DNA from 3 places in the Sinomonas flava genome. Region 1 is predicted to be linked to each of the others. Evidence: predicted binding sites of a transcription regulator. Region 1 holds the regulator's gene; each other region holds the start of a gene.
The links. The regulator HrcA, encoded in region 1, represses chaperone genes, less so after heat shock. The targets are predictions, from matches to a motif close to TTNGCACTCGNNNNNNNCGAGTGCNAA.

Region 1 (9,407 bases):
GAACGCGTCGTTGAGGGTGCGGCCGCGCATGTACGCCAGCGGCGCGACCTCGATGGTCCCCGCAGCCATGAGCCGCGGGATGGACTCGGGGTCCATCATGTCGTGCAGCGCGTCGTACAGCGGGCGGAGGTAGGGGTCGATCTTGTCGCTCAGTGTTCCCGGCAGGAAGCCCAGCCTCTCCCCCGCCTCGACCGCCGGCCGCGTGAGGATGATCCGGCTGACGTCCTTGTGCTGGAGTGCCTGGACGGCCTTGGCCATCGCCAGGTAGGTCTTGCCGGTGCCGGCGGGCCCGATGCCGAAGATGACCGTGTGTGCGTCGATCGCGTCGACGTAGTTCTTCTGGTTGGCCGTCTTCGGGCGGATCGTGCGGCCCCGGCTGGAGAGGATGTTGTGGGTGAGCACCTCGGACGGGCTTGATACCGTCTGGGTGCGCAGCATCGACACGAGCTGGGCCAGCGAGGCGGTGGTCACGGCCGTGCCCTGGCCGGCCATCGCCGAGACCTCCTCGAAGAGCCGACGGATGTGCGGCACCTCTTCAGGAGGGCCGACGATCGTGAGCTCGTTGCCGCGCGCGTGGAAGGAGACTGCGGGGAACTGCTCCTCGATGAAGCGCAGCGCTTCATCGTGCGGGCCGAGGATCTGGACCATCTCCTCGCTCGAGCCGAATCGGAGCACCTCGGTGCGTGCTGCCGGGGTCGTGTGCGGGAAGTCCGCTGTCACAGGCCGTCTCTCTCCTCGTCCGGGCCGAACCCTCGCGTCGACCCTACGCCGGGCCGCTCGCGTGCCGCCCGTGGCGCCCATCCTACTGCCGCGGCGCCGTCCGGCGACCCGATGGGAGCCAGAGGCTGGCAACGTCTCAATCGCGCATCACTTGGGACACGGCTGCCTCCACGGGGGCTTCCGCGCGCCGGTGCTGTGCCAAGCTGGAATGTGGCCCGGGCACCCCGACGGCGTCCCGGCTGCCCCGGACACGAGCGACGCCCTCGGGGCGACGACGATCAGCGGAGGATGCATGGGACCCACAGCGCTGCGCGCGCGCTGCCGGCTCTGGCCGGCTGTGCCTGCGGTGCTCGCGGCTGCCGTGGTCTCGCTCGCGGGCTGCACGGCCGTCGGGTCACCCCAGCCGAGCATCGCCGCCGGGGCCACCGCGAGCCAGGTCCCCGGCAACACCCAGCCCTCGGCACCCCTCGAGACATCCCAGACCTCGGCGAAGGCCCCGGTGTACTGGCTGGGGCGGGCCAAGGACGGCGTGTACCTGTACCGCGAGTTCCGGGACGCGGGCGGCCAGGACAATCCCATCGCGACCGCCCTGCGCCTCATGATGTCCCAGAAGCCGCTCGACCCTGACTACTTCAGTCCCTGGCAGACGCCGAAGAAGCTCGCCGCGTCGGTCTCGGGACGGAACGTGATCACCGTGGATGTGTCGGCGGACGCCTTCAACACCGGCGTGGACGAGCCGACAGCCCAGCTCGCGGTGCAGCAGCTCGTCTACACCGCGACAGCGGCCGCTGCGAGTGCCGGCCTCATCGACTCGGACCAGCCGATCTCGGTCATGCTCCTCGTCGATGGGCACACCTCCCAGCTCGCCTTCGAGCGGGTGCAGCTCGGCCAGCTCATGCAGCGCGACCCCTCGATGCTGGCCCCGGCCTGGATCATCGACCCCCAGGAAGGCGTGGGGCTCGACGGGCCGCTGAAGGTGTTCGGCAGGTCGACCCGGGCGGACCAGGAGCTCGGCTGGCAGGTGCTCCGCAGGGATTCGCCGGGCAAGTCCTCCGTCTACCTCAGCGGGACCGTGGCCCCGGGCACCCAGAGCTCGCGTCCCGGCGAATTCACCTTCACGGTCAACCTGCCCCCGGGCGACTACGAGGTCCGGGTGCTGCCCAAGGAGGAGGCCTCCGCCGTCCCCAACACCGGGAACACCGCCTGGGACTCGAAGGACGTGCACGTCGGGCCCTGAGGAATCGGCCCCTCACCCGGCAGTGGACCGCGGCTGCGCGCGCAGCTCTGTGTGCGGCTAGGAGTCGGCGCGGCCGTCCCGCGCCCGCCAGCGGCCGAGCCGGTCGCCGGCCAGGGCAAGCGCAGCCGGGCCCGCCGTGGACGAGCGCAGGACATGCGGGCCGAGGAGCGCGAGCCGCGCGCCCGCGGCAGTGAAGCGGGCCAGCTCGTCGGGGGTGATCCCGCCCTCGGGCCCGACGACGAAGAGCACCTCGCCCTCGTCGCCCTCCTGGGCCGCAAACGTCTCGAGGACCGTGGACAGCGGCTCGACCGCATCTTCGTGGAGGACGACGGCGAGCCTCGCCGAGGCGATCCGCTCGGCCAGCCGCGCGCCGTCGTGCGCGGCCTCGACGGCGGGCACGACGGCGCGGCGCGCCTGCTTGGCCGCCGCCACCACGACGGAGCGCCACTTGGCGAGGGCCTTCTCACCGCGCTCGCCCTTCCACCGCACGATCGAGCGCTCGGCCTGCCACGGGATGACGGCGTCGACGCCGAGCTCGGTCGCCGCCTCGGCCGCGAGCTCGTCGCGGTCGCCCTTGGCGAGGGCCTGGACGAGCACGAACCGGAAGGGCGGCCGCGGCTCACGGGCGACCCGCTCGACGCCGACGGTCAGCGTCTGGCCTTCCGCCCCGGCGACGGTGCCGACGGCCCGGACGCCCGCGCCGTCGGCCAGGTCAACCCCTTCGCCCTTGGCGAGGCGCTTCGCGGCGACGGCGTGGCGGCCCTCAGGGCCTCCCACTTCGACGAGGTCTCCGGGCTGGATCCCGTCGAGCATTCCAGCCGGGACGTAGAAGAGGGGCCGGGACATCTCTAGAGGTTGCCCAGCTTGTCGCGCAGCTTGGCGAAGACTCCGCCGCTGGCGACGAGCTTGCCGTCGCCCACGTGCTCGCCCCGCAGCTTCGCGAACTGGCGCAGGAGCTCCTCCTGCTCGGCGTCGAGCTTGGTCGGCGTCTCGACACGGATGTGCACGAGCAGGTCGCCTCGGCCCGAGCTGCGGAGCCGGGCGACGCCCAGCCCGTGGAGGGTGACGACGTCACCGGACTGTGTGCCCGGGCGCAGAGTGATGGTCTGCTCGCCGTCGAAGGTCTCGAGGCTCAGCTCGGAGCCCAGGGCTGCAGCGGTCATCGGGACGCTGACGGTCGCGTTGAGCTGGTCGCCGTCGCGCGTGAACGTCGAGTGCGAGGCCACGCGGATCTCTACGTACAGGTCTCCCGAGGGGCCGCCAGCTGTCCCTGCCTCGCCCTGGCCGGCGAGCTGGATGCGGGTGCCGGTCGACACGCCCGCCGGGATCTTGACGGTGAGCGAGCGGCGGCTGCGGACGCGGCCCTCGCCGCCGCACTCGTTGCACGGGCTCGGGATCTCGGTGCCGAAGCCCTGGCAGGTGGGGCACGTGGCCAGTGTCATGACCTGGCCCAGGATCGAGCGGACGGGCCGCTGGATGTGGCCGCTGCCGCCGCACACGGTGCAGCGCACGGGTTCCGTGCCCGGCTCACAGCACGAGCCGTCGCAGCGCTCGCAGGTCACGGCCGTGTCCACCTCGAGCTTCTTGTTGACCCCGAAGACGGCGTCCTTGAGCTCGATCCGCACCGCGATCAGGGCGTCCTGGCCGCGCCGCACGCGCGAAGCCGGGCCGGCCTGCGCGCCGCCCCCGCCGAAGAACGTCTCGAAGATGTCCTGGAACGCGAAGCCGGAGCCGTTGTAGGCGCCGCCGAAGCCGTTGTCGGTGCCGTTCTCATTGCCGGTGGTGTCGTAGACGCGCCGCTTCTGCGGGTCCGACAGGACCTCGTAGGCGTGGGTCACCGCCTTGAACTGCTCTGAGGCCTCCTCGCCCGGGTTGATGTCCGGGTGGAGCCTGCGGGCCAGCTTCTTGTAGGCCTTCTTGATCTCCTCGGTGGTCGCGTCGGTCGGAACGCCGAGGGTTTCGTAATGGCTGCTCACGGTCTTCTTTCTCTAGCTTCCAGCGAGAATCTTGGAGAGGTACCGGGCGACGGCGCGGACCGCGGCCATGCTGGCCGGATAGTCCATGCGCGTCGGGCCGAGGATGCCCAGCTTGGGGCCGTCGTCCCCGCCGTACCCGGTGGCCACGACAGAGGTCTCGGCAAGGCCGTCGTAGGCGTTTTCGCGCCCGATGGTGACGGCGACCCCCCGGGGGTCGTTCGCCATCTCGGACAGCAGGCGGAGCAGGACGACCTGCTCCTCGAGGGCTTCGAGCACGGGCGAGATGCTCTGGAGGAAGTCGCTGTTCGACCTGGCCAGATAGGCCGTGCCCGCCATGACCATGCGGTCTTCACGGCTCGACTCGGCCAGGAGGGACAGGCCCCGCCCGAGCTCCGCCGCGAGCGACTGGTCCGCGGGGGCCAGCGACCCGACGACGCGGCCGAGGGCCTCGCCGAGTTTCACGACCGGGGCGCCGACCAGCCCCGCGAGGAGCTTCTCCCGCAGGGCCGCGAGCCGGTCGCGGTCCACCTCCTCGGAGACCGTGTGGACGCGCTGCTCCACGGTCCCGGTGTCTGCGATGAGCACGAGGAGGATCTGATGCGGTGCCATGAGCACCGCCTCCACGTGGCGCACCCGGGCCCGGCCGAGCTGGGGGTACTGCACGACGGCGACCTGGTTCGTCAGCTGCGACAGGAGGCGAACGGTACGCTCGAGCACGTCGTCGAGGTCGTCGGCGCCGTCGAGGAGGCCCTGGATCGCGTGCTTCTCCGCTGGGGAGAGGGGGCGCACGGCGGCGAGGTGGTCGACGAAGACGCGGTAGCCCTTGTCCGTCGGGACGCGTCCTGCGCTCGTGTGGGGAGCCGTGATGAGGCCGTCGTCCTCGAGTGCGGCCATGTCGTTGCGGATCGTCGCACTCGAGACGCCGAGCTTGTGGCGGTCGACGAGTGCCTTGGAGCCGACCGGCTCCCTGAAGTGCACATAGTCCTCCACGATGGCCCGCAGCACCTCGAGCTTGCGCGGCTCGCTCACATCCCACCTCCTGCTCGCATGGCCGGTTGCGTTAGCACTCTCTCAGAGCAAGTGCTAAGTCTATTATGCCCACGCACCGTTTCCGCACGGTCATGTGCCCCGCGCCACGCAAGGATGAGCGCACCGTCCGAGCGGCGGGGCCGTAGGATCCGACGGGTGGACCGACTCTCCTATGACAGCTGGGGCCCTGCAGACCTGAGCGCCCCCTCCCCACGCGGGCTGCCCACGGTCCCTGCCTCGGTCGGCCTCGTCCTCGAGGACGCCGAGAGCGGATGGGTGGGCGCCGTCACACGCATCGAGAAGTCCGGCGGGATGCACCTCATCACCCTCGAGGACCGGCGGGGCCGCTCACGGTCCTTCCAGCTGGGGTACGGCTTCCTTGTGGACGGCCGCCCGGTCCGGGTGGGCCCGCCGGCACCCCAGCGGACCGCGGCCCCTCCCGCCCGAACGGCCTCGGGGTCGGTCCGGGTCGAGGGCATGCGCGCACAGGTTGCCAAGGCCAGCCGCATCTGGGTCGAGGGCAAGCACGACGCCGAGCTCGTCGAGAAGGTCTGGGGAGACGACCTGCGCGTTGAGGGAATCGTCGTCGAGCCACTGCACGGTGTGGACGACCTCGCGGCCGCCATCGCGGACTTCGGGCCCGGCCCGGAACGCCGGCTGGGCATCCTCGTGGACCATCTGGTGGAGGGATCGAAGGAGTCCAGGATCGCAGCGGAGGCCATGCGGAGCCCCGGGGCGGCAGGGAACGTCCTCATCGTCGGCCACCCGTACGTGGACGTGTGGCAGGCCATCAAGCCCTCCACGCTGGGGATCCCTGCCTGGCCGGCGGTGCCGCGGGGCACCGACTGGAAGACCGGCATCCTTGCCGCCTTCGGCTGGCCCCGCAGCACGCCCGAGGACTTCGGGCTCGCGTGGCAGAAGCTGCTGGGCACCGTGCGCACCTACGCGGACCTTGAGCCCTCCCTGCTGGGACGCGTCGAAGAGGTGATCGACTTCCTGACCGCCTGAGCGCACAACCTTGGATATCCTTGGAATGCCCTCGGGCAGGCCGTCTGGTGCGGCCACCGCACGACGACACCGAACAGGCAGGGACATCCAGTGGCCGAGTACCCGCAGGACCGACGCGACGGAGAGAGCGAATACCACGGCGCGCCAGCCCGTGCCATGCCGCTCACGGCGGCTGAGGACCGCCAGTGGGCGACGCTCGCTCACTTCGGCGGGATCCTCGGGTGCCTGCCGTCACTGCTGATCTACCTGGTCTTCAGGGACCGCGGGCCCTTCACGGCCCAGGAGTCCAAGGAGGCGCTCAACTTCACGCTCCCGCCGACCGCCGCCGCCGTGGTCTGCAACATCCTGGCGCTCATCCCGGTGGTCGGGAACGTGTTCGCGGTCCTGGCGACGCTCGTGTGGATCGCGCTCACGGTCTTCTCCGTGATCGCCGGCATCCAAGTCAACCGCGGCCAGCCGTACCGCTACCGCTACAACCTCCGGCTCATCTCCTAGGAACCGCGGGCACGCGCCGGAACGACGGGGGCATGGTCTGATTCAGGCGAGAAGCCGGCGCACCACCGCGTCCGCGAGCAGGCGCCCGCGCAGCGTGAGCACAAGCCGCCCCCGGAGGGCCGCCGCACCCTCGACGAGCCCCTCGGCGATCAGGCCCGCAACCTCGGAGCGGCTCTCCGGCCCGAGCTCCGCCACAGGCAGGCCTGAGGCTAGCCGGATCTGCAGGAGGACCCGCTCGACGTGGCGCGTCTCGTCGTCGAGCGTCTCCCGGCCAGCCGCAGGGGAGGTTCCCTCGCCCAGCCGCGCGGCGTAGGCGGTGGGATGCTTGACGTTCCACCAGCGGACTCCGCCGACGTGGGAGTGGGCTCCCGGGCCGATCCCCCACCAGTCCCCGCCGTTCCAGTAGGCAAGGTTGTGCCGGCAGGCGTACCGCACCGATCCGGCATCCCCCCGGGCCCAGTTGCTCACCTCGTACCAGCTGAAGCCCGCGTCGGCGAGCACGGCGTCGGCGAGCTCGTACTTCTCGGCGTGGTCGTCGTCGTCGACGTCGAGGACCTGACCGCGGCGGATCTGCGCAGCGAGCTTCGTCCCCTCCTCGACGATGAGCGCATAGGCGCTCACGTGGTCGGGTTCGCAGGCAAGGGCCGCATCGAGTGACGCGCGCCAGTCATCGAGGCTCTCCCCCGGCGTGCCGTAGATGAGGTCCAGGCTCACGTCAAGGCCTGCCTCCCGCGCCCAGCGCACCGCCTCGGGCACGCGCGACGGCGTGTGGGTGCGGTCGAGGACCCGCAGCACGTGCGGGACGGCGGACTGCATCCCGAAGGACACCCGTGTGAAACCGGCCGCCGCGAGGGTCACGAGCGACTCCGGCGTGACCGAGTCCGGATTTGCCTCGGTCGTCACCTCGGCGCCGGGCTCGAGGCCCCACTCCTCCACGGCCGTCGTGAGGATCGTGGCGAGGTCCTCCGCCGGCAGGAGGGTGGGCGTTCCTCCGCCGAAGAAGACGGTCGACAGGGGACGACGCGGCACGCCGGAGGCGTCGAGGGCCGACGCCGCGAAGCGCACCTCGGACGCCGCGGTAGCGGCGTACGCGTCCTGCGAGGCTCCGCCGCCGAGCTCCTTCGCCGTGTACGTGTTGAAGTCGCAGTACCCACAGCGGACGGCGCAGAACGGGATGTGCGCGTAGAGCGAGAAGCCCCGCCCCGCGGCGCCGGCCGCAGCCTGCGGCGGCAGGGCGCCGTCGGCCGGCGCGGGGTCCCCGAGCGGCAGTGTGCTGGGCACTTACTTCTTCGCTCGATCCTTCGAGTCTTTCGACTCGTCCGTGGTGAGCGCCGCGATGAAGGCCTCCTGCGGGACCTCCACGCGCCCGACCATCTTCATGCGCTTCTTGCCTTCCTTCTGCTTCTCGAGCAGCTTGCGCTTACGGGTGATGTCGCCGCCGTAGCACTTGGCGAGGACGTCCTTCCGGATCGCGCGGATGTTCTCGCGGGCGATGATGCGCGAGCCGATCGCGGCCTGGATGGGGACCTCGAACTGCTGGCGCGGGATGAGCTCCCGGAGCTTCGCCGTCATCATCGTGCCGTACGAGTAGGCCTTGTCCCGGTGGGTGATGGCGCTGAAGGCGTCCACCTGCTCGCCCTGGAGGAGGATGTCGACCTTGACCAGGTCGGCGGCCTGCTCGCCGTCGGCCTTCCAGTCGAGCGACGCGTAGCCGCGGGTCTTGGACTTGAGCTGGTCGAAGAAGTCGAAGACGATCTCGGCGAGGGGGATCCAGTAGCGCAGTTCCACGCGGTCCTCGGACAGGTAGTCCATGGCCTTCATCTGGCCGCGGCGGCTCTGGCACAGCTCCATGATCGCGCCGACGAACTCGTTCGGGGCGAGGATCGTCGCGGAGACCATCGGCTCCCGCACCTCTTTGACCTTGCCGGTGGGGAACTCGCTCGGGTTCGTGACCGTGACGACCGACTTGTCCTCGAGCGTGACCTCGTAGATGACGTTGGGGGCGGTGGAGATCAGGTCGAGGTTGAACTCGCGCTCAAGGCGCTCCCGCACGATCTCGAGGTGCAGGAGGCCGAGGAAGCCGACGCGGAAGCCGAAGCCGAGGGCGGCCGAGGTCTCCGGCTCGTAGACGAGCGCGGCGTCGTTCAGCTTGAGCTTGTCCAGCGCGTCGCGCAGGTCCGGGTAATCCGACCCGTCGAGGGGGTACAGGCCCGAGAAGACCATCGGCTTGGGGTCCTGGTAGCCGCCGAGCGATTCCGCGGCGGGCTTGGACAGGTTGGTGATGGTGTCGCCGACCTTGGACTGGCGCACATCCTTCACGCCCGTGATGAGATAGCCGACCTCGCCCACGCCCAGGCCCTTCGACGGGATGGGCTCCGGGGAGATCACGCCGATCTCGAGCAGCTCGTGGCTGGCCTTCGTGGACATCATCTGGATGCGCTCGCGCGGGTTGAGCGAGCCGTCCACGACGCGGACGTAGGTCACGACGCCGCGGTACGTGTCGTACACCGAGTCGAAGATCATGGCCCGGGCGGGGGCCATCGCATCACCGACCGGTGCAGGGATGGCCGCCACGATGCGGTCCAGGAGCCCCTCGACGCCGACGCCGGTCTTCCCCGACACCTTCAGCACGTCTGCCGGATCCCCGCCAATGAGGTTCGCGAGTTCCTCCGCGTATTTCTCGGGCTGGGCTGCGGGGAGGTCGATCTTGTTCAGGACCGGGATGATCGTGAGGTCGTTCTCCATCGCGAGGTAGAGGTTCGCGAGCGTCTGCGCCTCGATCCCCTGCGCCGCGTCGACCAGGAGGACGGCTCCCTCGCAGGCAGCGAGCGAGCGGGAAACCTCATACGTGAAGTCGACGTGCCCAGGCGTGTCGATCATGTTCAGCGCGTAGGCGGTGCCGTCGACCTCCCAGGGCATGCGCACGGCCTGGGACTTGATGG
Region 2 (10,799 bases), 630 kb from region 1:
GCTCATCTCCGTGCGGCTCCGGGCCCACGACCGCGACCAAATCGACTCCTTCACGTCCCGCGTGCCGCACCTGCCGGGCGTCCTCGCGACCTTCCACACCTCCGGCGCGGTGGACTACCTCCTGCACATCGCGGTGGGCAGCACGGAGGAACTGCGTGACTGGGTCCTCGACAACCTCACGACCGATCCCGTGGTGGGACACACCGAGACCACGCTCGTCTTCGAGCAGATCCCGGGTCGCGGGCCGCTGCCGGAGTAGGCCCGAGGACATAATGGCCCAGTGACGATCATCGACAACGCCGTCTACGTCGACGGTCGGCGGGCGGCCCACCCGGAGAACCTCGAGCAGACCTTCGAGACGCTCGAGGCCATTGGCGGGAGCATGGCGTGGATCGGGCTGTACCGGCCGTCCCAGGAGGAGATGGCGCAGGTCGCCCACGAGTTCAACCTCCACGACCTCGCGGTCGAGGACGCGATCCACGCGCATCAGCGGCCCAAGATGGAGCGCTACGACGAGATGCTCTTCACGGTCCTGAGGCCGGCGCGGTACGTCGACGAGACGGAGACGGTCGAGTTCGGCGAGCTGCACGTCTTCACCGGCCCCAACTACGTCGTCACGATCCGCCACGCCGAGACGGCGGGCGTGGGGCTCGTGCGCAAGCGGCTCGAGGCCGAGCCCGACCTGCTGCGGTGCGGGCCCGAGGCCGTGCTCTACGCGCTCCTGGACCGGGTGGTCGACGACTACAAGCCCGTCGTCGCGGGGCTCGAGAACGACATCGACGAGATCGAGGACCAGCTCTTCGCCAACGATCCGACGGTCTCGCGGCGCATCTACGAGCTTGCCCGCGAGGTCCTCCAGTTCCAGCGGGCGATCCACCCCCTGCGCCCCCTCGTGCAGGGGCTCGAGCGCGGCTTCGACAAGTACGAGGTGGACGTCGAGCTGCGACGCAGGCTCCGGGACGTACACGACCACGTCGAGCAGCTCATCTCCCGCGCCGACGGCTTCCGCGAGATCCTCCAGAACGCCCTCGTGCTCGACGGCACGCTCACCACCAACCGCCAGAACGAGGCCGCCGCCGAACAGAACGAGCAGGTCAAGAGGATCTCCTCGTGGGCGGCGATCTTCTTCGCCCCGAGCCTCGTGGCCGGCATCTACGGGATGAACTTCAAGAACATGCCTGAGCTCGAGTGGCCCGTCGGCTACCCGTGGGCCCTCGGGCTCATGGTGGTGGCGGGCTTCGTACTCTGGCTCATCTTCAGGCGGAAGAAGTGGCTGTGAGCGCCGTCGGCGTCCTCCCGAGGGCCGTCAGGGGCGGCTAGGCTGGCAGTGCGGCGCCCCACCGCGCCGCGTCTGCCCGCGAGCGAGGAGGACCATGCCCGAGTCAGCCGCACCACCCCATGCCATGACGGTGACCGTCACCGGCGCCGCCGGCCAGATCGGCTACGCGCTGCTGTTCCGGATTGCGAGCGGCGCAATGCTCGGTCCCGACACCCGCATCCGGCTGAAGCTCCTGGAGATCCCGGCCGCCGTGCGCGCGGCCGAGGGAACGGCGCTCGAGCTCGCCGACTGCGCGTTCCCGCTGCTCGATTCCGTCGATGTCACGGACAGCGCAGCGGCGGCGTTCGACGGCGCCCACGTGGCGCTCCTGGTCGGTGCCCGGCCCCGCACGGCGGGAATGGAACGGGCAGACCTCCTCGCCGCCAACGGCGGCATCTTCGGCCCGCAGGGGCGCGCCATCAACGACCATGCGGCGGACTCCGTCCGCATCCTCGTCGTGGGCAACCCGGCGAACACGAACGCGCTCATCGCCGCGGCCCATGCGCCCGACGTCCCCAGCGACCGTTTCACCGCGATGACGAGGCTGGACCACAACCGGGCCCTGGCCCAGCTCGCGATCAAGCTCGGCTGCCGCACTGAGGAGATCGAGGGGGTGACTGTCTGGGGGAACCACTCGGCGAGCCAGTACCCGGACCTCACCCACGCCACCGCCGGCGGTCAGCCCGTGCCCTCGCTCGTCGATGAGGAGTGGATCGAGGGCGACTTCATCCCGCGGGTCGCGAAGCGCGGTGCCGAGGTGATCGAGGTGCGGGGGTCATCGTCGGCGGCCTCTGCGGCGAGCGCCGCCATCGACCATGTCCGAGATTGGGTCCTCGGGACGCCGGACCGGTGGACGTCGGCGGGGGTCGTCTCGGACGGATCGTACGGCGTTCCCGAAGGCCTCGTCAGCTCGTTCCCGGTGCGCAGCAGCGGTGGGGCGTGGGAGATCGTCCAGGGCCTCGAGGTGCCGCCGTTCTCGCGGGAGCGGATCGACACATCCGTGGCCGAGCTCGAGGCCGAGCGCGACGCCGTCCGGGAGCTCGGCCTCCTGGGCTGAACGGCGACGCGGGAGCGAACCCGGCGAAGGCACAGGGACAGCGGAAAGGGCCCCAGCCGTACAGGCTGAGGCCCTTTCGGTGCGCCTTCTGCGGGCAGATGTGGAGCCTAGGGTGTGTGATGTCAGGACATCGTTGACGCATGTGGCGGGACATCGTTTACAGGTGACAGTTGACCGGTGTGGCGGGACATCGTTGACGGTCCACGGCATGTCGCGGGACATCGGCGACACGCTGCTCGTCGAGCATGGGCCATGTCGAAGAACAAGGTCATCGTCCTCGCGGTCCGCGAGGGCGGCATGTCCAAGGCCGAGGCCGCCCGCCGCTACGGGGTCACCCGCCAGTGGGTCCACGAGCTCCTCACCCGGTACGCCGAGCAGGGCGAGGCCGGCCTCGAGGCCCGCTCCCGCCGCCCCCGCACCAGCCCTCAGGCGACCTCCGCCCAGGTGCGCGAACGCGTCCTGGCCCTGCGGTCCGAGCTCGCCACGAAGGGGCTGGACGCCGGCGCCGAGACGATCGCCGCCCACCTCGACCGCGAAGGCCTCCCGGTCCCTGCCAGCACCACGGTCCACCGCATCCTGCGCGCCGCAGGCACCGTCGCCCCCGAACCGCGCAAGCGCCCGAAATCCTCGCTGCGCCGCTTCGAAGCTGCCCAGCCCAACGAGACCTGGCAGTCCGACTTCACCCACTGGCACCTGGCCGACGGCAGCGACGTGGAGGTCATCGACTTCCTCGACGACCACTCCCGGGCCCTGCTCCACCTCACCGCCCACCCAAGGGTCACCGGCCCGGCCGTGGTCGAGGCCTTCCTGGACACCGCACAGGAATACGGGTTCCCGGCCTCGACCCTGACCGACAACGGCATGGTCTACACCACCCGCCTCTCCGGCGGGAAAGGCGGCAGGAACGCCTTCGAGACGCTCATCGCCTCACTGGGCATCACCCAGAAGAACGGATCCCCCGGCCACCCCCAGACCCAGGGCAAAATCGAGCGCTTCCACCAGACCCTGAAGAAATGGCTCGGCGGCCAGCCCGACGCCCACACGATCGCGGACCTGAACGAGCAGCTGGCGAAGTTCCGCCACATCTACAACCACGAACGCCCGCACCGGGCCCTGAACCGCCGGACCCCGGCCCAGGCCTACGAGGCGACCCCCAAGGCCGGACCCGCGATCACCGCACAGGGGGAACACTTCCGCGTCCGCACCGACCGCGTCGACGCCGACGGAAAGGCCACCCTCCGCCACGCCGGACGCCTCAGACACCTCGGGATCGGCCGCGCCCACAGGCACAAGCGGATCATCCTGCTCGTCCACGACGCCGAGGTCACCGCCCTCGAGCACGGCACCGGGGAGGTCCTCGCCGAATTCACCATCGACCCCACCAAGGGCTACCAGCCCAAAAAACAGAACACCCCCGGTCCGAAGACCGGGGGTGTCAACGATGTCTCGCCACATCCGTAAAGGATGTCCCGCTACATCACAGATGTGGAGCCTAGGGGATTTGAACCCCTGACCTCTTCGATGCGAACGAAGCGCTCTACCAACTGAGCTAAGACCCCTCGGTGCGGGAACTACGTTACTGGGCAGGGGGCCAAAATCAAAATCGGGCGACGCCACCCCGAGGCCGTGCACGGGGCCCGTCAACCGGGCCAGTTGGCGGTCCCGACGGCTCTCCGCCGAAGCCACTGCTCGAAGGTCACGGTCCCGAACGCGGCCTCGGGCATGAGGTTGCGGCCCTCGGCCAGGGAGCGGCCGATCCGGCCCGGAACGGGCAGCTCGAGGATCCTCGACGTGGATCCTGTCGCAGAGCACCAGGCCTCGGCGAGGGAGCGCAGTGAGCGCACCTCGGGCCCGCATGCGGCGGTCAGGAGGAAGCCGCCGGCCGGAGCCTCGGCGGCGTCCACGAGCGCCCGGGCCACATCCGAGAGGTCGATCGGCTGCACCCGAGCCTGCCGGAGACTGGGAACGAACCCGAAGCGGTCACCGGCCTCGAACACCGAGCCCAGGAGATCGTGGAACTGGCCGCACCGCACCACGGTCGTGGGCAGCGGGTGCTCGGCATAGACACGCTCCTTGGCTGCCTTGGAGCGGTAGTAGCGGAAGGGGAACTGGTCGCAGGCGATGATCGAGATCGACACGGCCCGGTCCACCCCTGATCCTCTTGCGCCGTCGAGCAGCCTCCGGCCCGTGTGGGGATAGTCCCTGACCGCGCGTCCGCGGCGCGCCTCGAGCGCGTCAATGACCACCTCGACGCCGTCGAGGGCCGCCGCAAGGCCTGCACCCGAGGCGGCGTCCGCGCGCACATACTCGACGCCGTCGAGCGCCCTCGCCGGCGGAGGCCGAGTCCTGCTGAGCGACCTCACCTGCCATCCGCGCGCGAGCGCCTCCCGTGCCGCTGCATGCCCTGCGGCACCGGTTCCGCCGGCAACGAGGAGGAGAGCCATGTGTCGAAGCTACCCGCGCACCCGGCCCCTAACCAGTCCGCCCCGCGGCCCGGGTGCAGAACTCAGCCCGGCTCGGGCGCGGGATGGTCAGCAGCGGGACAGTCAGGCGCGGCGTCGGCGCAGCACGTCGTCGAGGTTACCCAGCGCGCCGGCCCGCCCGGTGGGGCGGGGCGCAAGCGCCGGGACGCCGGGCACGGAGCCGGGCTCCGGGGTCTCGGGCTTGGGCTTCAGGACGGGACGGCCCTCGGGCTTCGGATCCTCCTGGGCAGGGAGCGGCTCCGGCTCGGGACGCTCCGCCTTGGCCGCGTCCAGGTACGACGGCTTGGGCACGCCGACAGGCTCCCAGGTCTCCTCCGAGTCGGCACCGCTGGCCTTGGCCGCCGCGTCCGCACTCGCCTGCGAGGCACGGGCCACTTCGAGGGCGACGGCGCGCAGCTCCTCCCGGGTGAGGACCTTCGCAGCGGGCGCGGGGGTGTCCCCCCCGTCGAACACCTCGCTCGGAGCGGGCGGACGCTGGCGCTGGGCCGGTGCGGGTCCGGGCTCCCTCATGGCGGCACGGAACGCGGCGTCGACGCGCCGGCGCCGGTCGCGGACGGCGAGGGAGCGCAGCACGGTCGCTGAGGCCGCCGTGCCCGCAGCGAACACGAGCGGGAGCCAGAGCGGCACGCCGAGGACCAGGAGGCCCAGGCAGACGACCGACGCCAGGAGCATCGCCAGGCCGATGCCGGCGAGGACGACCCGTCCCCACCGGATCCGGAACGGGCGCGGAGCTGGCCTGCTCGCCGCGGCGGAGGCGGGAGTCCCGGCATCGTGGTCCTGGAGCTTAGCGGGCCGCTCCGACCCCGCCGACCGGACAGCGGGGTCAAGGCCCAGGGAGGAAGCTGCGCCGGCCACGCCCCCGTCCCGAGGGCCCCCCGGCGCGGCCTCGGACAGCAGGGCGGCCTCGGCGGCGGCGCGGGGCGGCCTGCGCCTCTTGAGGAGGTAGGGGGCAACCCACAGCAGCCACAGGAGCACGGCCGCGCCGAGCACCATCGAACTGCTGAGGGCGAAATCCATACCTGAAACCGTAGGAGTATCCTCGGGGCCGGTGCCGGATTACCTTCGGTGTGTCGCGAGAACCGCAGTCGGCCGGGGGCGCCCCGGGGCGTGCCGCCGCGATCCGGCGTGACGGGGGGCACGCGCCGTCGTGCGTCGGTCAGCCGCGGGAGGCCAGCCACCGGCCGAGGAGGCCGCCCGGCGGGACTTCCTCGACCGTCAGGGCGAAGGATTCGTGGTCGGCCCAGGCGCCGTTGATGTGGAGGAACCGCGGACGGAGTCCCTCGTAGCGGAACCCCAGCTTCTCCACGACCCGGAGGCTGGCCGCGTTCTCGGGCCGGATGTTGATCTCCATGCGGTGCAGCCCGAGCTCATCGAAGCAGTAGTCCGTGGCGAGCGCCACGGAGGTCGGCGCGATTCCCCGCCCTGCGTGGCCCTTGTCGACCCAGTAGCCCAGCGTCGCGGTGAGCGCCGAGCCCCACACGATCGAGGACACGGTCAGCTGGCCGACGATGGGAGCTCGCCGGGCACGCGGCTCGTCCAGTGTGATGACGAAGGGAAGGGCAGAACCTTCGCGGGCCTGATGGGTCAGGGAGCGGACCATCTCACGGAAGGTCGGCAGGCCCCCCTCAGGCTGCGGATTCGACGCCTCCCACGGCGCGAGCCACTCCTTGTTGCGGCCCCGCAGCGCCATCCACTCCGACCTGTCTGCCTGACGCAGGGGCCTGAGTGCGAGGTCGCCGCTGCGGAGCGTCACGGGCCACAGGCCCGAACCCCACATCGGCCGGTCAGGACGTCGCGGTGGGCTGGTCCGCCCCGTCCGCCACGAATCCCTTGAGCCACGAGCGCAGTTCCGAGCCGAATTCGTCCCGCCCGCACGCCAGGGTCACCACGGCCTTGAGGTAGGAGAGCTTGTCTCCGGTGTCGTAGCGCCGCCCGCGGAACACCACCCCGTACACGCCACCGCCCTCGCCCTCGCGCCGGGCGAGGGTCTGGAGTGCGTCCGTGAGCTGGATCTCCCCGCCGCGCCCGGGCTCCGTGTGGTGGAGCACCTCGAAGACGGCGGGGTGCAGCACGTAGCGGCCGATGATTGCGAGATTGCTCGGAGCGTCCTCCGGCGCGGGCTTCTCGACGAGGCCGTGGACGCGGACGTAGTCCTCGCCCTCGACCTGCTCGACGTCGGCGCACCCGTACGCCGAGACCTGGTCCTGGGGAACCTCCATGAGGGCCACGACGGACCCACCGGTGGCCTGCTGGACGCGGATCATCTCTGCGAGGAGTTCGTCGCGCTCGTCGATGAGGTCGTCGCCGAGCAGCACCGCGAAGGGCTCCTTGCCGACGTGGCGTTCGGCGCACAGCACCGCGTGGCCGAGTCCCTTCGGGTCGCCCTGGCGGACGTAGTGGATGTCGCCGAGGTTGTTCGACTGCTGGATCGCCGCGAGCTTCTTGCTGTCGCCCTTGGCCTCGAGTGTCGCCTCGAGCGAGGGCACACGGTCGAAGTGATCCTCGAGGGCACGCTTGTTGCGCCCCGTGATCATCAGGATGTCCTCGATGCCGACTCCGACAGCCTCCTCGACCACGTACTGGATCGCGGGCTTGTCGACGACAGGCAGCATCTCCTTCGGCATCGCCTTCGTCACCGGCAGGAAGCGGGTGCCGAGGCCGGCCACGGGGATGACGGCTTTCTTCACGGCAGAGCTTGTAGACACGCTGACACTCTATACGACTCTCGATTAGAGTCGGGGCATGCAGGCCGCAGAGGAGAAGTCCGCCCTGCGCTCAGCCATCTGGGCCGAGCGCCGCGCAGCGGATCCGGAACGCCGTGCCGCCGCTGGCGAATCGCTCGCGGCGCACGGGCTCGAATGGGCTCTCGCCCACGTCCCCGAGGGGGGAACGCTGACGGCGTACCTCGGGGTTGGGGCGGAGCCGCCCACCGCGCCGCTCCTGGAGCGGCTCCACAGCGCGGGGCTGCGCGTCTTCCTGCCCGTGTGCCTGCCGGAACGGCAGCTCGCGTGGGTCCAGTGGCAGCCGGGCATCCTGTTCGCACGGAGCCGGTTCGCGCCCGTGCAGGAGCCTGTGGGGCCGGTGCTCACGACCGAGGAACTCGCCGCGGGCGACGGCGCGCGCTTGCCGCTCGCCGCCGTGCTCCTCCCGGCGACCGCTCTCGACGCGGAAGGCCGGCGCCTCGGGCAGGGCGGCGGGTACTACGACCGGTTCCTCGCACGGCTCGAGGGACTCGGCCTGCGTCCGCCGACGGCGGCCGTGGTCTTCGACAGCGAGGTGCTCCCGGCCGGCGCCGTTCCCGTCGAGGCGCTCGACCGCAGGGTCGCCTCTGCGGTGACACCCTCGGCGCTGCGGGCTCTGTGGCCGAAGCCTTCCTGAGCCACTGCGCCCGGAATAGTCCAAGCGCCCCGGCTGTTAGAATTGGCAGTCGAGGCCTACGACTGCCAATGAGCGCGACGACGCCGCAGCGGTGGTCCATGGCCTCCGCCGTGCCCATGAAGGAGTTCTAGTGCCTACGTACGCCTACGCCTGCAAAGACTGCAATCACGCATTCGAGACTGTCCAGTCGTTCAGCGATGCCTCGCTGACCGTCTGCCCCGAGTGCGGCGGCACCCTCCGCAAGAAGTTCAACAGTGTGGGTGTGGTCTTCAAGGGCGGCGGCTTCTACCGCACGGACTCCCGCAGCGGCAGCAGCAGCGTTCCGGCCTCCTCCGGCTCCTCGGAGAAGTCCTCGGGCTCGTCCGACAAGGCACCGGCCGCCGCCGCGAGCTGACGCACTTCTCCTCCACAGGATCCGCGGCCGGCGTGTCGTCCACATACGACGGCGGGCGGTCGCCTCGGGCAGCGCTGCGCTCCTAACGTCGGTGCATGACCCGACCCGCCCCCTCCGGTAGCGGCCGCGCTCCGCACTCACACGCTCCCCGGGCCCACGCGCCTGTCCGCGGCTCGGCCAGGACACGACCCACGCCGTGGGCCGCTGCCGACCGCGGTCCGCTGCGACGCTTCGTCGACCGGCGGCGGCGGACCCTCGCCGCGGCATTCCTGTGCCTTGCGGCCGGCGCCACCGTCTACCAGCTGACCCCTGCCTCCGCCGCGATGGTCCCCGTGGCGGTCGCAGCGCGTGACCTGGCCTCGGGCGCGACCCTCTCCCCCGCTGACCTCACGCTCTCGCGCCTCCCGGCCGATTCCGTGCCCCAGCGCGCCGAGCCGGACCCTTCGCGGCTTTCGGGGCAGCGGATGGCTGGCCCGGTGCGGCGCGGCGAGCCGATCACCGACGCCTCGCTCGTGGGCCCGGGGCTGCTGACGGGAACTCCACCGGGCACCGCGGCAGTGCCCGTTCGCATCGCAGATCCCGCCTCCATAGGCCTCCTGAGCCCCGGCCAGCTCGTCGACCTCGTGCTCAGCCCTGACACCGGTGGGCAGGCCGCCGCGGGGACGACTCTCGCCGCGCGCGTCCCGGTACTGTCCACGGGGGCCGGAGCTCCGGGAAGCGCGGCCGGGGCGTGGCTGGGACAACGGGAGGGGGAGGGCCTCCTGGTCGTCGCGGCCTCGCCCGAGCAGGCCCTCCGCATCGCGGGGGCGTCGACGCGCGGGAAGGTCTTCTTCGTGCTCTTCGAGGCCGGCCCGAGGTGACAGGCCCGGCGGCATCCGGAGATTTCCTCAGGCCCAGCGCGAGTTCACCCCCAGTGTGGGGGCCGCTGTTCCTTGAGCCACCTGTCGCGGTCGCGTTCACGGTACGCAGACCAGTCGGCGCGTCGCCGGCCGGACTCGGCCGGTGTCTCGTCCTCGTCCGCGGAGGTCGGTCCCGTCCCGGGAACACTGACCCGGCGCTGGCCGCGGGGCCTCCGCAGCGGCGCCTCAACCTCGTCGGGGACCTCATCCTCGGACAGCGCACCGTCCTCGGGTACCGCTCCGGAGTCGGCCGAGACGGCCTCGGCGGCTTCGGCGGCTTCGGGCGCTGCGTCGGCGGAGGCGTCGGATTCCTCCGGCCTCCCGGACTCCCCAGGGGCCTCGCGCTCGTCCGGCCTCGGCTCGCTGGCTTCAGCGTCCATGCCGCTGGCCTCCTCTCGCTGGGCCCCGTGCTGGACCCCGTGCAGCGGCGCGGCCTGGTCGGTGTCGTCGGCGGCGTGGCTGCCTCGCGTGTGGGCCTCGGACGGGGTGGGCTCCCCTTCGCGAGCACCAAAGGCGTCGCTGCCGGTGCGCGCTTCGATGGCACTGTCGACGCGCGAGGCGATGTCGGCGGGCGTCCCGAGGAGGAAACCGGCGGAACCGCCCTCGTCGGCGTGGGTCTCGAGGCCGAGGTCCGCCGCGATCATGTCCGCACAGCTGCTCGGGTCCGTGAACACCTCGATCGTCCACAGCGTCATGTGCTTCCAGCCGAGCCGCTCGAACAGTTCCGGCCTCTGCCGGGTGCGCTCGCGCACGCTCATGCGCCGGTAGCGCTCTGTCCCGTCGGACTCCACGGCGACGGGGATGCTCGCCTCGTGGTCGTCGCGGCCCATGGTCAGGAGCGGGTCTATGGCCGCCGCCATGTCGACCGCACCGTCGTAGTGGTGCCAGACCCTGGCCCCGCGGGACGCAAGGCGGTCACCGAGGTCGGTCACGAGGGGGTCCGCACCGAGCGCCTCAGCGCTCGCTGCGGCGCGGGTTGCCCTCGTCCCGAGGTCCGTGGTGCCCGCGATCTCGCGGTCGAGCAACTCGTAGAAGTCCACTGCGCCCTCGCTGAGGCGGGTGACATCCAATTCGGAGGGCTGGAAGCAGCTCAGCACGTGCATGCTGTGCCGCGCACGGCTCATGGCGAGGGCGAAGCGGCGGCGGCCTCCCGGCTCGCTGAGGGGACCGAAGTGGTGCATCGCCCGGCCATGGGGCGTCCGGCCGAACCCGAGCGAGAAGATGACGTGGTCCCGGACAAGCCCCCCGGCACGGTCGACATGCACGACCC
Region 3 (10,799 bases), on a different contig from region 1:
CCTCCTTCTCGAGGCGCATCTTGTCCGCGTTCACGGTTCCACCAGGGAGCACGAGCGCGTCGTAGTCGTCCGGGTTGGCGCCGGAGAGCGGGACGTCGACTGGGAAGGAATCCCCGTGGTCCCAGTCGCCCTTCATCGCGGTGATCGTTCCCGATTCAGGGGAGACCAGGACTGGCTGGCCACCCGCCTGCTCGACGGCCTTCCACGGCTCGGTGAGCTCGGCCTGCTCCACGCCGTTGGTCAGGAGGAACGCGATCTTCTTGCCGGTGATGTCATGTGCCATGCCTACCGGTTTCCCGATCCGCCGGGAGCGCAAACCGGCCCCGGGGGGAGGGGCAGCAGCGCGGACTGACTAGACTGGCAGAGGCCCGCAGCCAGACCGAAGGGATCCCTCCTCCGTGACCAGCCACACTGTCACCTTCACCGCCCGCTTCGCGAACGACACCGAAATCGAGAACTGGGACAAGCACGTCACGGCCAACCCCAATGGCGGCAACCTGCTCCAGTCGGCGGCGTTCGCGGCCGTCAAGAGGAACTTCGGGTGGGACGTCCGGCACCTCGTGCTGGAGCCGCGCGGCAGCCACGGGGGCAGCGCCGGCGAGCATGAAGCACAGCCGAGCTACAACCTCGTCCTGGAGAAGTCCGTCCCCCTGCTGGGCCGCTTCTGGTACCTCATCAAGGGCCCGGACGTGGCGGCAGCCGAGCAGGTCCCCGCGGCCCTCGCCGCCGTGAAGGAGTTCGTGCTCCGGGAGCGCCTCGGCGTGTTCGCCGTCAAGATCGAGCCGGACATCGTCGACTCCGACTCCTCCCGCGCGCTCCTGGCCGGGGCCGGCCTCGTCAAGGTCCCCAACCTTCAGCCCAACGACTCGACGGCGATCCTCGACATCAGCACCGAGCCCCGGCTCATCCTCAAGAGCCTCCACTCCCGCGGCCGCAACGCCGTCCGCCGCGCCGAGCGCGAGGGCGTCGAGGTGGTCGAGGCGGAGCCCACGCTCGAGAACTACCGCACCATGCACGCCCTGATGACAGGGACGCTGAACTCAAAGTCGCGCACCGGCGTGCAGGTGCGCAGCTTCGACTACTACCGCCAGTTCTGGACCGAATTCACCCAGCGCGGCCAGGGGCGGCTCTACTTCGTCTACGAGAACGGCCGGCCCTCCGTCGGGGCCTTCGTCATCAACTACGGCCGCAAGGGCACGTACAAGGACGGCGGCTCGCTGCAGAAGCGGACCCAGTACGGCGACTCCCACCTCGTGCAGTGGACCGCGATCAACCGCGTCAAGGAGCTCGGCTGCACCGAGTACGACTTCTGCGGCACCCCGCCGGCGGACCGCCTGAAGGACACCTCCCACCCGTTCCACGGACTGGGCCTGTTCAAGACCTCGTTCACCAAGACCGTGACGGACTTCGTGGGCTGCTGGGACTTCGTCATCGACCCGCTGCGCTACAGGGCATGGACGACGGCGGGCGAGCGGATCGCGCGCCAGGTCTACACGCGCCGCACGGGCCAGCAGTTCTACTGATCCACGAGAGGGTCCCGGGGGAGGGATACGCATGGCGGAGTCCGAACGCGCGGAGGGGCCCGGCGGGGACATCCCCGCCGGCGTGATTCCGCAGATCACACCCATCGCCTTCACCGATGCGCCCGCTGCGGCATCGGACAGCCCGGCGACCACTGCCGCCGGGGAACGCACGACGGCGGGTGGGCACGCGCCGTCGTCCGCCCCGCCCGCGCTGCACGCACCCACGCCGGCGCCGGTCGCCCCGGTGGCCCTGACGCCGACGCCGGTCGCACCCCCGGCCGCCGCTCCCGCGGTCGCACCGCCGCCCGCCGCGCCGGGGACCCCGGCCACCCAGCCGATCAGCGCCTCGCAGGTCCGCGCCAACGCCGCCGCGAAGCGCGTCCTCGCGCGGTTCATGCGGGGCGAGAACCCGCCCACGGCTCCGATGAGCATCGTGGACCGGCTTGCCGGCAGCCCGTACGAGAACCTCGCGATCCCGTCCGGGCCCGACGAGTCCGCCCGGCGGACCCTCGACTTCGCGCTCCTGCTGGCCGAGACGATGTTCCGCTACGGAGCGGGCGCCCTCGAAGTCGAGACCTCCATGATCGCTTCGACGGCCGCCCTCGGGCTGCGGCACATCGAGGTGGACATCACGAACCAGTCCGTGGCGATCAACTTCGCGCCGCAGGACGGGACGCCGATCACGCTCATGCGCGTGGTCCGCTCGTGGACGAGCAACTACGCGGGCCTCGTGCTCGTGCACCAGCTCGTCACCGAGATCGCGGCCGGCGGCGTGGGCCGCGACGAGGCGATGCGCCGGCTCCAGAGCATCTCGCGGCGCGCCAAGCCGTTCCCCAAATGGTCGGTGACCTTCGCCTTCGGCGTCTTCGCGGCAGCGTTCGTGGGCGTGATCGGCGGGGGGCAGCTCGCGTCCCTCATCGCCTTCGGCTCCAACCTGCTCATCTCGGTGGTGGCGCGGGTGATGGGCCGGTGGAGGATCCCGGACTTCTTCGTCACGCTCGCGAGCTCGTTCGTGGTGACGATGGTCGCGCTGCTGATGTTCGCCGCGCATCTGCCCATCGCGCCGGCCATCGTCGTGGTGGGCGGCATCCTCCTGCTGCTGCCGACCGCGCGGCTCGTCTCCGCGACGCAGGACGCCATCAACGGCTTCCCCGTGACGGCCGCCGGCCGGTACCTCTCGGCATTCCTCACGTTCGCCGCGCTCGTGGCCGGGATCGCCGTCGCCACGGCCGTGGGGGAGCTGCTCGGGATCGAGCGGATCGACGTCACCGAGACGTTCCCACCCGCCTACCCGTACATCGTCCAGGTGCTGCTCATCGGGGCCGCCGTCGCCTCGATCGCCATCACCGAGCAGACCTCCCGGAGGCTCGTGCTGCCGACGGCGGCCGTCGGCGTCGTGGGGTACCTCGCCCTGACCGGGGTGGGGCTCCTCGGGGTTGGGGACAGGATCGCGCCCGCGGTGAGCGCCGTCGTCATGGGGTTCCTCGCGCGGATCGTGGCCCTCCGGCTCGGCGCGCCGCAACTCGTGGTCGCGGTCCCGGCGGCGCTCATCCTCCTGCCCGGGCTGACGATCTTCCGCTCCATGTACATCGCGACCATCGACGCCGCGCAGATCACCACCGGCGCCGGGGGAATGCTCACGGCGATGGCCATCATCCTGGGGGCGGCGGCCGGCGTCGTGCTCGGAGACAACCTCGCGCGGCCGTTCACCCGCGGCGGGGCGTCCCTCGAGCGGCGCCGCCGCTCCCGCCGGAGGTGACCCCCGGGAGGTGACCCCCGGGAGGTGACCCCCGGGAGGTGACCCCCAGAGGTACCCCGGGGGGTGGCCCCCGGGACGCCGGTTCAGATCTGGCCGATGGGGAGCTTCTTCTCCGCCTGGAACTGGTCCTCCGCCCGGCCCAGGGCCCAGTAGCCGGAGAGGGACAGGCGTTCGCGCGGCACCTCGCGCTGCTTGAACACGGCGCGGAGCTCCTTCATGGCCCCCCGCTCGCCATGGGCGAAGACGTGGGGAATGCCCTCGGGCCACGTTGACTCGGCGACGGCCTCGGCGAGCACCAGGGTCTCGCCCGCGGGGAAGCCCTCGCGGGAGAGCCACCGGACATCGATCCCGGAGGGCGCGCGCAGCTCGATGACGTCGTCTCCGCTTCCGACTTCGAGGAACGCGATCCCGGTCGCGTCTGCCGGCAGCGCCTCGAGCGCCGCTCCGATGGCGGGAAGGGCGGACTCGTCCCCGGCGAAGAGGTACCACGGCGCGTCCGGAGCCGGCGAGTAGGCGCCCCCGGGGCCCGTGCACACGAGCCGGTCACCCGGCTGCGCCTTTGCGGCCCACGGCCCGGCGAGGCCCTCGTCGCCGTGGACCACGAAGTCGATCGCGAGCTCTCTGGCCGCAGGGTCGAACCAGCGCACCGTGTAGGTGCGGGAAACGGGCCACTGCGCGCGCGGGAGGGACTCCTTGAGCGCCTGCAGGTCCACAGGGCCGTCCGGCCAGCGACCGCCGGGCAGCTCGGTCGGGAAGGCGATCTTCACGTATCTGTCGGTGAACCCGTTGTCGACGAAGGCGTCGAACCCGGGCCCGCCTACCACGACCCGGACCATGTGGGAGGTCAGCTGTTCGGTGCGCGCGACCACGAGGTCGAGCGTGGGCCGGGCCCTCTTCGCGGGGGCGGCGGCGGGTCCCTGCGGCACTGGGCTCTCGGCGGGCGAAGTCATGGGCCCCAGACTACCGGGTGGCCCGCTCCGGCCCGACTCCCGTGACGCGGGGCCCGGGTCAGGCCCAGTGGACCGGGGCGGCGCCCTGCTCGGCGAGGAGCTCGTTCGCCCGGCTGAACGGCCGCGAGCCGAAGAAGCCGCGGGACGCGCTCAGCGGCGACGGGTGCGCCGAGGCGATGACCGGCGTCGCCCCCAGGAGAGGCGCGACGGACTGCGCGTCCCTGCCCCACAGGATCGCCACGAGCGGGGCCCCGCGGGCGACCACCGCGCGCACCGCCGCGTCGGTGACCTCCTCCCAGCCGAGCCGGCGGTGCGACCCGGCCGCGCCGGCGCGCACCGACAGGACCCGGTTGAGCAGCAGGACGCCCTCCTCGGCCCACGGGGACAGGTCGCCGTCACTGGGAGCAGGCACGCCGAGGTCCGCAGCCAGCTCCCGGTAGATGTTGGCGAGGCTGCGGGGGAGGGGCCGGACGTGGGCGTCGCACGCGAAGGAGAGGCCGATCGCGTGGCCGGGCGTGGGGTACGGGTCTTGGCCGATCACGATCACCTTCACCTCGTGCAGCGGGCGGGCGAAGGCCCGCAGGAGGCGCGCCGGGGCTGGGAGGATGACGGCGCCGTCGTGCGCCTGGCGGGCGAGGGCCGAGAGCGCGGCGCGCAGGGTCGGCTCGCAGGGCGCGAGGGCCACAGCCCACTCGGGGTGGACGAGCTCGGCGAGCGGGGCGGCCGCCATCCGCTCGAGTTCGCTGGCGGCCTCCTCGCACGACGTCGCGCGCTCGCCGGCGGCGGACCCGCTCGCCGCGGGGGCCGGCAGGTCGAAGAGGGGTTCCGCGTCCATCATCCACGCCAGTGTGCCAGAGGGAGCTCCCCGGCGCCCCCCGGACTACGCTGAGGGCGCAGCGCCGGGCGCGCCGGAATGACACTCCTGTAGTTCCCTCTTAAACTGGAACCCATGTCGGCAGCAGCGCACCAGACCCATGTCAGGGCCCATGATCTCGAGCGGGCGGCGGCAGGCCGCCCCGTGGAGGGGCTCAGCGAGCGGGACGTGAAGATGCTGGCCCTCGAGCGCGGGTGGTGGAAGTACGCGGGCGCCAAGGAACAGGCCATCCGCGACCTCTTCGACCTCTCGGCTACGCACTACTACCAGCAGCTCAATACCCTCATCGACACCGAGGCCGCACTGGCCCACGACCCGATGCTCGTGAAGAGGTTGCGTAGACTGAGGACGTCGCGGCAGCGCGCGCGCACCGCCCGCCGGCTCGGTGGGGGCGCCTGACGCTGCCCGCTGTCCCCAGCAGGCCACCGACAAGGACCCTGACCCAGGCATGAGAACGTACCCCCGCGACGAATTCGATGCAGTACCCGAGTCTCCCCGCAGGCAGGGCGTGCACAGGACGCGGGAGGGGGAGGAGCCGCAGCGGCGGTCGGGTCTCGGGTGGATCCTCGCCGCGGGCATCCTCGCCCTCGTGATCGGGGCCGTGGCCTTCTTCCTGCTCCCCCGCCTCGGGATCGGCGGGTCCGAATCCGCCGTGGCGTCGGCGCCGTCGACCTCGCAGCCCGCCCCCGAGGCCTCCCAACCCGTGGCCTCCGCGCCTGCCCCGGCGCCGACTTCAGCTGCGCCCACCTCGGCCCCCCCGCCTACAGAGAGCGCCAACAAGGCCCTCGAGGTGGGCGTGTACAACGCGACCGGCACGGCGGGGCTCGGCAACCGCGTCGCGACCACCGCTCGCGCCGCCGGCTGGACGGTCACGGACGTGGGCAACTGGGCCGGCGCCCCCGTCAACTCGTCCGTGGTGTACTACCGCTCGGCGGCCGACGCCGGGTCCGCGAAGGCCCTGGCGGCGGACCTCGGGATCCAGACCGTGCTCGAGGCGCCGGCGCTCGGGCTGCCGCTGGCCGCGGTGGTGGGCCCCGGGTACGCCGGGTGAGGTGCCGCGGCGCCGCACTGCGACGGCTTGCTGCCGTGGCCGCCGCAGGCCTCGCGTCTCTTGCCCTTGCGGCCTGCGGGCCCAGCGGCGACGCGCGTACCGCCCAGCCGGGGCCATCCGGCGACGGCGTCCTGAGGCTCGGCCTCATCCTGGACTCCGCCGGCCAGTCCGCCTATCTGAACGACGCCCAGCGCGCCGCCGTCGTGCTCGCGGTGCAGGAGGCGAATGCCGCCGGCGGGTTCAAGGGGAAGCCGGTCGAGCTGCTGGACGCAGCCGTCGGCGAGGACACGGGCAGTGGGGCGAAGCGCCTCGCGGAGGCAGGCGCCGACGTCGTCGTCGGGCCCACGGACTCGAGCCGTGCGCCTGCCGCCATCGACGCGCTCGCCGCGGCAAAGGTCCCGCTCGTCTCGCCAGCGGCCTCCGCTGCCAGCCTGAGCGACTACCGGAGCGGCGGCTTCTTCTTCCGCACGGCCGCCCCCGAGGGCGCGGAGGGCGCCGCCCTCGTCGAGCTCGCCAAGCGCGCCGGAGCCCACCGCATTGCGGTGCTGCACGAGGACAGCGCGTACGGGAAGGCCGTCGCGGCCGGCGCGGCGGGAGCGGCCTCGGCCGCCGGGCTCGAGGAGTCGGCGAGCGCCGAGTTCGGACGCGGCGACGTCCGGTCCAAGGCCGCGGGAGCGAAGGACGCCGACGCCGTTCTCGTCGTCGCGCGCTCGGACGGCAGGTCGGTGCTCACCCAGCTCGCCGAGGCCGGGATCCCCGGGAGCAGGCTCCTTCTCTCCGACGGGCTCGTGGACCAGTACGGCTCGGCGCTCGCGAACGGCGCGCTCGACGGCGCCCGGGCCGCCGTCCCGGGTGCCTTCCCGAGCATCGACTTCCAGACCGCGGTCCTCGAGCATGAGCCCGGCCTGAAGGACATGACCTTCGCCGCCGAGGCCTACGACGCCGCCGCCCTCGCGATCCTCGCTGCCGGTGCGGCCGGCGACGACGCCGGCGCCTCCATCGCCTCCCGCCTCACCTCCGTCTCGGGCGGGGAGGCCGCCGGGCAGGGCCCGGGCCAGGCCGCCGGACGCGAGAAGTGCTCGGGCCTGGCCGCATGCCTCGCGGCGCAGGGCCGCGGGACCGCGGTGGACTACGAGGGGGAGTCCGGGCCCATCGACTTCGACGGGCACGGTGATGTCACCACTGGCCGGTTCATGGTGCTCGCCTTCCATGCGGACAACTTGGCCGCGCACGACGGCGAGGTCACCGTCGCGCGATAGCTGCGCGCGCGCCGTCGTGCGCTTGCCGCGAACACGCTGGCGGGGGGGGGCGTCGGAGACGGGCTGCACGCTTGCACTCGGGTGGGCCGAGTGCTAAACATTGACTTAGCACTCCCGCGCTCTGACTGCTAACGCTCTCGGTCGCGGGAGACAGGAACACCTCGCTGTGGTGAGGCTTCCGCGGCCCGTCCGTACGGGCCGGGATGCCGGCCGTCGCGGGCGCTGCAGCAGGTGGCCCACCGACAGACACGTCCCGAAAGGACCGAAGCCGTCATGGCCAAGATCATTGCATTCGACGAGGAGGCCCGTCGCGGCCTCGAGCGCGGCCTGAACCAGCTGGCCGACGCCGTCAAGGTGACCCTCGGCCCGCGTGGCCGCAACGTCGTGCTCGAGAAGAAGTGGGGCGCCCCCACGATCACGAACGACGGCGTCTCCATCGCCAAGGAGATCGAGCTCGACGACCCGTACGAGAAGATCGGCGCGGAGCTCGTCAAGGAGGTCGCCAAGAAGACCGACGACGTCGCCGGCGACGGAACCACCACCGCCACCGTGCTCGCCCAGGCGCTCGTCCGCGAGGGCCTCCGCAACGTCGCCGCCGGCGCCGACCCGCTCTCGCTCAAGCGCGGCATCGAGAAGGCCGTCGCCGCCGTCACCGAGGAGCTCCTCGCTTCCGCGAAGGAGATCGAGACCAAGGAGGAGATCGCCGCCACCGCGTCCATCTCCGCCGGCGACACCCAGATCGGCGAGCTCATCTCCGAGGCCCTCGACAAGGTGGGCAAGGAGGGTGTCATCACCGTCGAGGAGTCCAACACCTTCGGCCTCGAGCTCGAGCTCACCGAGGGCATGCGCTTCGACAAGGGCTACATCTCGGCCTACTTCGTCACCGACGCGGAGCGCCAGGAGACGGTCCTCGAGGACCCGTACATCCTCATCGTGAACTCCAAGATCTCCTCGGTGAAGGACCTCGTCGCGGTCCTCGAGAAGGTCATGCAGACCAACAAGCCGCTCCTCATCATCGCCGAGGACGTCGAGGGCGAGGCCCTGGCCACGCTCATCGTCAACAAGATCCGCGGCACCTTCAAGTCCGTCGCCGTCAAGGCCCCGGGCTTCGGCGACCGTCGCAAGGCCATGCTGACCGACATCGCCATCCTCACCGGTGGCCAGGTCATCGCGGAGGAGGTCGGCCTCAAGCTCGAGAACGCCACGGTCGAGCTGCTCGGCAAGGCCCGCAAGGTCGTCGTGACCAAGGACGAGACCACGATCGTGGAGGGTGCCGGCGACGCCGACCAGATCGCGGGCCGCGTGTCGCAGATCCGCGCCGAGATCGAGAACTCCGACTCGGACTACGACCGCGAGAAGCTCCAGGAGCGCCTCGCCAAGCTCGCCGGCGGCGTGGCCGTCATCAAGGCGGGCGCGGCCACCGAGGTCGAGCTCAAGGAGCGCAAGCACCGCATCGAGGACGCCGTCCGCAACGCGAAGGCTGCCGTCGAGGAGGGCATCGTCGCCGGTGGTGGCGTGGCCCTCATCCAGGCCGGTGCCAAGGCGTTCGCGAACCTCCAGGTCGAGGGCGATGAGGCCACCGGTGCGAACATCGTCAAGGTCGCCATCGACGCCCCGCTGAAGCAGATCGCCTTCAACGCGGGCCTCGAGCCGGGCGTCGTCGTGGACAAGGTCCGCGGACTGCCCGCCGGCCACGGCCTCAACGCCGCCACGGGCGTCTACGAGGACCTCCTGGCCGCCGGCGTCAACGACCCGGTCAAGGTCACCCGCTCGGCGCTGCAGAACGCCGCGTCCATCGCCGGCCTCTTCCTCACCACCGAGGCCGTCGTCGCCGACAAGCCCGAGAAGGCCGCTCCGGCCGGCCCCGGTGCCGACGACATGGGTGGCATGGGCGGCTTCTAACCCCCCCGTTTCGGGTACGGGCAATTCGCGTATCTGACGTTCCGGGTACGCGGAATGTCCGCCCGGACACCCCACGCACGACGGCGGGGTCCCCACTTCGGTGGGGGCCCCGCCGCCCGCGTTTCTGTCTCGGGTACGCGCGGTGTGTGCCTAGGAGCAGCCGTCGCCTGCCGGATTGACGTTGCAGTCGTCGGCGTAGCGTTTGACCTCCGAGCGCCAGATGCTCAGCGTGCGCGGAAGCGAGGGGACCTCGGCGGTGCCGACGATCGCCTGGAACGGGCCGCCGTTGACGGAGTATTCGCCGGTGAAGATCGTGGTGAGTCCGACGGCGACGGTGCCGGTAGCTGCGTAGGCGTGGCTCGTGACGGTCTTCTCGCCCCAGCGGCTCTCCGGGATGGGGCCACCGGGCGCTGGGGTGGTGAGTGCTGCGCCGTCGCCGTAGGTCCACCGGTACTCTGCGGGACGGGCCCTGATGACGAAGCCATGACCTGCGAGGGTGAGATTGAACGTCTGGTCCTTGGCATCGGCGTAGATGTTGGTCTCGGCGCCCTTGAGCGTGTGCCGGCCGGGCTGGGACCCGATGATCGCGGCGGCCAAAGGCAGCTCGCGGAACTCCTTCTGGGTGAAGGGAGGAATCGCAGCTGGTCCTTGCGCCGGCATCGGCTGGTCCGGGAACTGGCACGTCGGGGTGCCCGACTTCGCGTAGCGGGCAGGCGTGGCCCCCGGGACGGGCACCATGAGCTGCATCAGCTCACCGTCTCCGCCGCAGCGATCCTGCTGAGGAAGGCACTTGGTTGCCACCTCGTTCGGGTCAGTCAGACACGCTCGGTCCCAGTAGGGTTGGGGGGCTCCGGCGACGAGGCCTCCGGGCAAGTCGACCGCATTCTTAGTTGAAGCCCTTGTATCCTTTGTCCGCTTCCGGGCTTCAACGACGATTGAGGCGTCGGTTGCGCCTGCGGACGTCGAGGGCGGGGAGGGCGCTGGCTCCCGAGGGATTTGAGAGTGAATTGGGGACAAGAAGCATGCGCCCGCGGCGAGGAGGCTGAGCACCCGCGTCATCATGACTTGTCGCCCTTGACCTTGCCTAGGTCCCACATTCGCCAGGCGCCACCAGAGAATTCGCCGCTTGCCCCAATGTTCGCGACTCCCCCTGACGCTGATCCGCCAGGCCCGTCAGTGCTGAAATCAGTGAACGAACGCTGGCTGATCTTGAGATAAGCAAACCAAATCTCGTCCAGGTCTGGGGTGCCGTCGGAGGCGTAACTCTCGAGAGTCAACTCGCCCCCGACGATCCACTTGCCGGTCGTGTAGGTCTTCTTCACGTCGCTGGTAATCGTGTTGCACATGGTGCAGTCGGGCGCAGCCACCGCCAGGGCCGGCTTCGTATCCCCGGTCTGGTACGCGTAGTCCAGAAGGTCGATATAGTGCCGGACGAAGGCTTCGAATCCCTCCCGCGTGTTCTGCTTCGCAGCTTCCGGCAG

Region 2: ABD298_RS05770 (FmdB family zinc ribbon protein) is a predicted target of HrcA. The motif match lies at 8,279-8,305, and genes of this name have one in related genera.
Region 3: groL (chaperonin GroEL) is a predicted target of HrcA. The motif match lies at 7,487-7,513, and genes of this name have one in related genera.

The regions. Positions count from the first base shown of each region.
Region 1 is NZ_BAAAQW010000003.1:29,746-39,152, forward strand. It holds gene ABD298_RS02830 (PhoH family protein) at 1-801, opposite strand, end outside; gene ABD298_RS02835 (GerMN domain-containing protein) at 1,013-1,957, shown strand; gene ABD298_RS02840 (16S rRNA (uracil(1498)-N(3))-methyltransferase) at 2,015-2,803, opposite strand; gene dnaJ (molecular chaperone DnaJ) at 2,806-3,933, opposite strand; gene hrcA (heat-inducible transcriptional repressor HrcA) at 3,946-4,962, opposite strand; gene ABD298_RS02855 (DUF3097 domain-containing protein) at 5,119-5,970, shown strand; gene ABD298_RS02860 (DUF4870 domain-containing protein) at 6,061-6,465, shown strand; gene hemW (radical SAM family heme chaperone HemW) at 6,508-7,746, opposite strand; gene lepA (translation elongation factor 4) at 7,747-9,407, opposite strand, start outside.
Region 2 is NZ_BAAAQW010000003.1:660,228-671,026, forward strand. It holds gene ABD298_RS05720 (Lrp/AsnC family transcriptional regulator) at 1-259, shown strand, start outside; gene corA (magnesium/cobalt transporter CorA) at 281-1,279, shown strand; gene ABD298_RS05730 (malate dehydrogenase) at 1,374-2,375, shown strand; gene ABD298_RS05735 (IS481 family transposase) at 2,628-3,836, shown strand; tRNA gene ABD298_RS05740 (tRNA-Ala) at 3,862-3,934, opposite strand; gene ABD298_RS05745 (SDR family oxidoreductase) at 4,016-4,819, opposite strand; gene ABD298_RS05750 (hypothetical protein) at 4,922-5,875, opposite strand; gene ABD298_RS05755 (GNAT family N-acetyltransferase) at 6,015-6,635, opposite strand; gene galU (UTP--glucose-1-phosphate uridylyltransferase GalU) at 6,643-7,563, opposite strand; gene ABD298_RS05765 (5-formyltetrahydrofolate cyclo-ligase) at 7,601-8,236, shown strand; gene ABD298_RS05770 (FmdB family zinc ribbon protein) at 8,367-8,630, shown strand; gene cpaB (Flp pilus assembly protein CpaB) at 8,726-9,490, shown strand; gene ABD298_RS05780 (DUF4011 domain-containing protein) at 9,535-10,799, opposite strand, start outside.
Region 3 is NZ_BAAAQW010000010.1:54,447-65,245, forward strand. It holds gene ABD298_RS15330 (type 1 glutamine amidotransferase domain-containing protein) at 1-283, opposite strand, end outside; gene ABD298_RS15335 (lipid II:glycine glycyltransferase FemX) at 399-1,523, shown strand; gene ABD298_RS15340 (threonine/serine exporter family protein) at 1,555-3,282, shown strand; gene ABD298_RS15345 (siderophore-interacting protein) at 3,366-4,232, opposite strand; gene ABD298_RS15350 (uracil-DNA glycosylase) at 4,291-5,070, opposite strand; gene ABD298_RS15355 (DUF3263 domain-containing protein) at 5,182-5,505, shown strand; gene ABD298_RS15360 (LytR C-terminal domain-containing protein) at 5,555-6,157, shown strand; gene ABD298_RS15365 (ABC transporter substrate-binding protein) at 6,193-7,416, shown strand; gene groL (chaperonin GroEL) at 7,690-9,318, shown strand; gene ABD298_RS15375 (hypothetical protein) at 9,469-10,065, opposite strand; gene ABD298_RS15380 (DUF6318 family protein) at 10,377-10,799, opposite strand, start outside.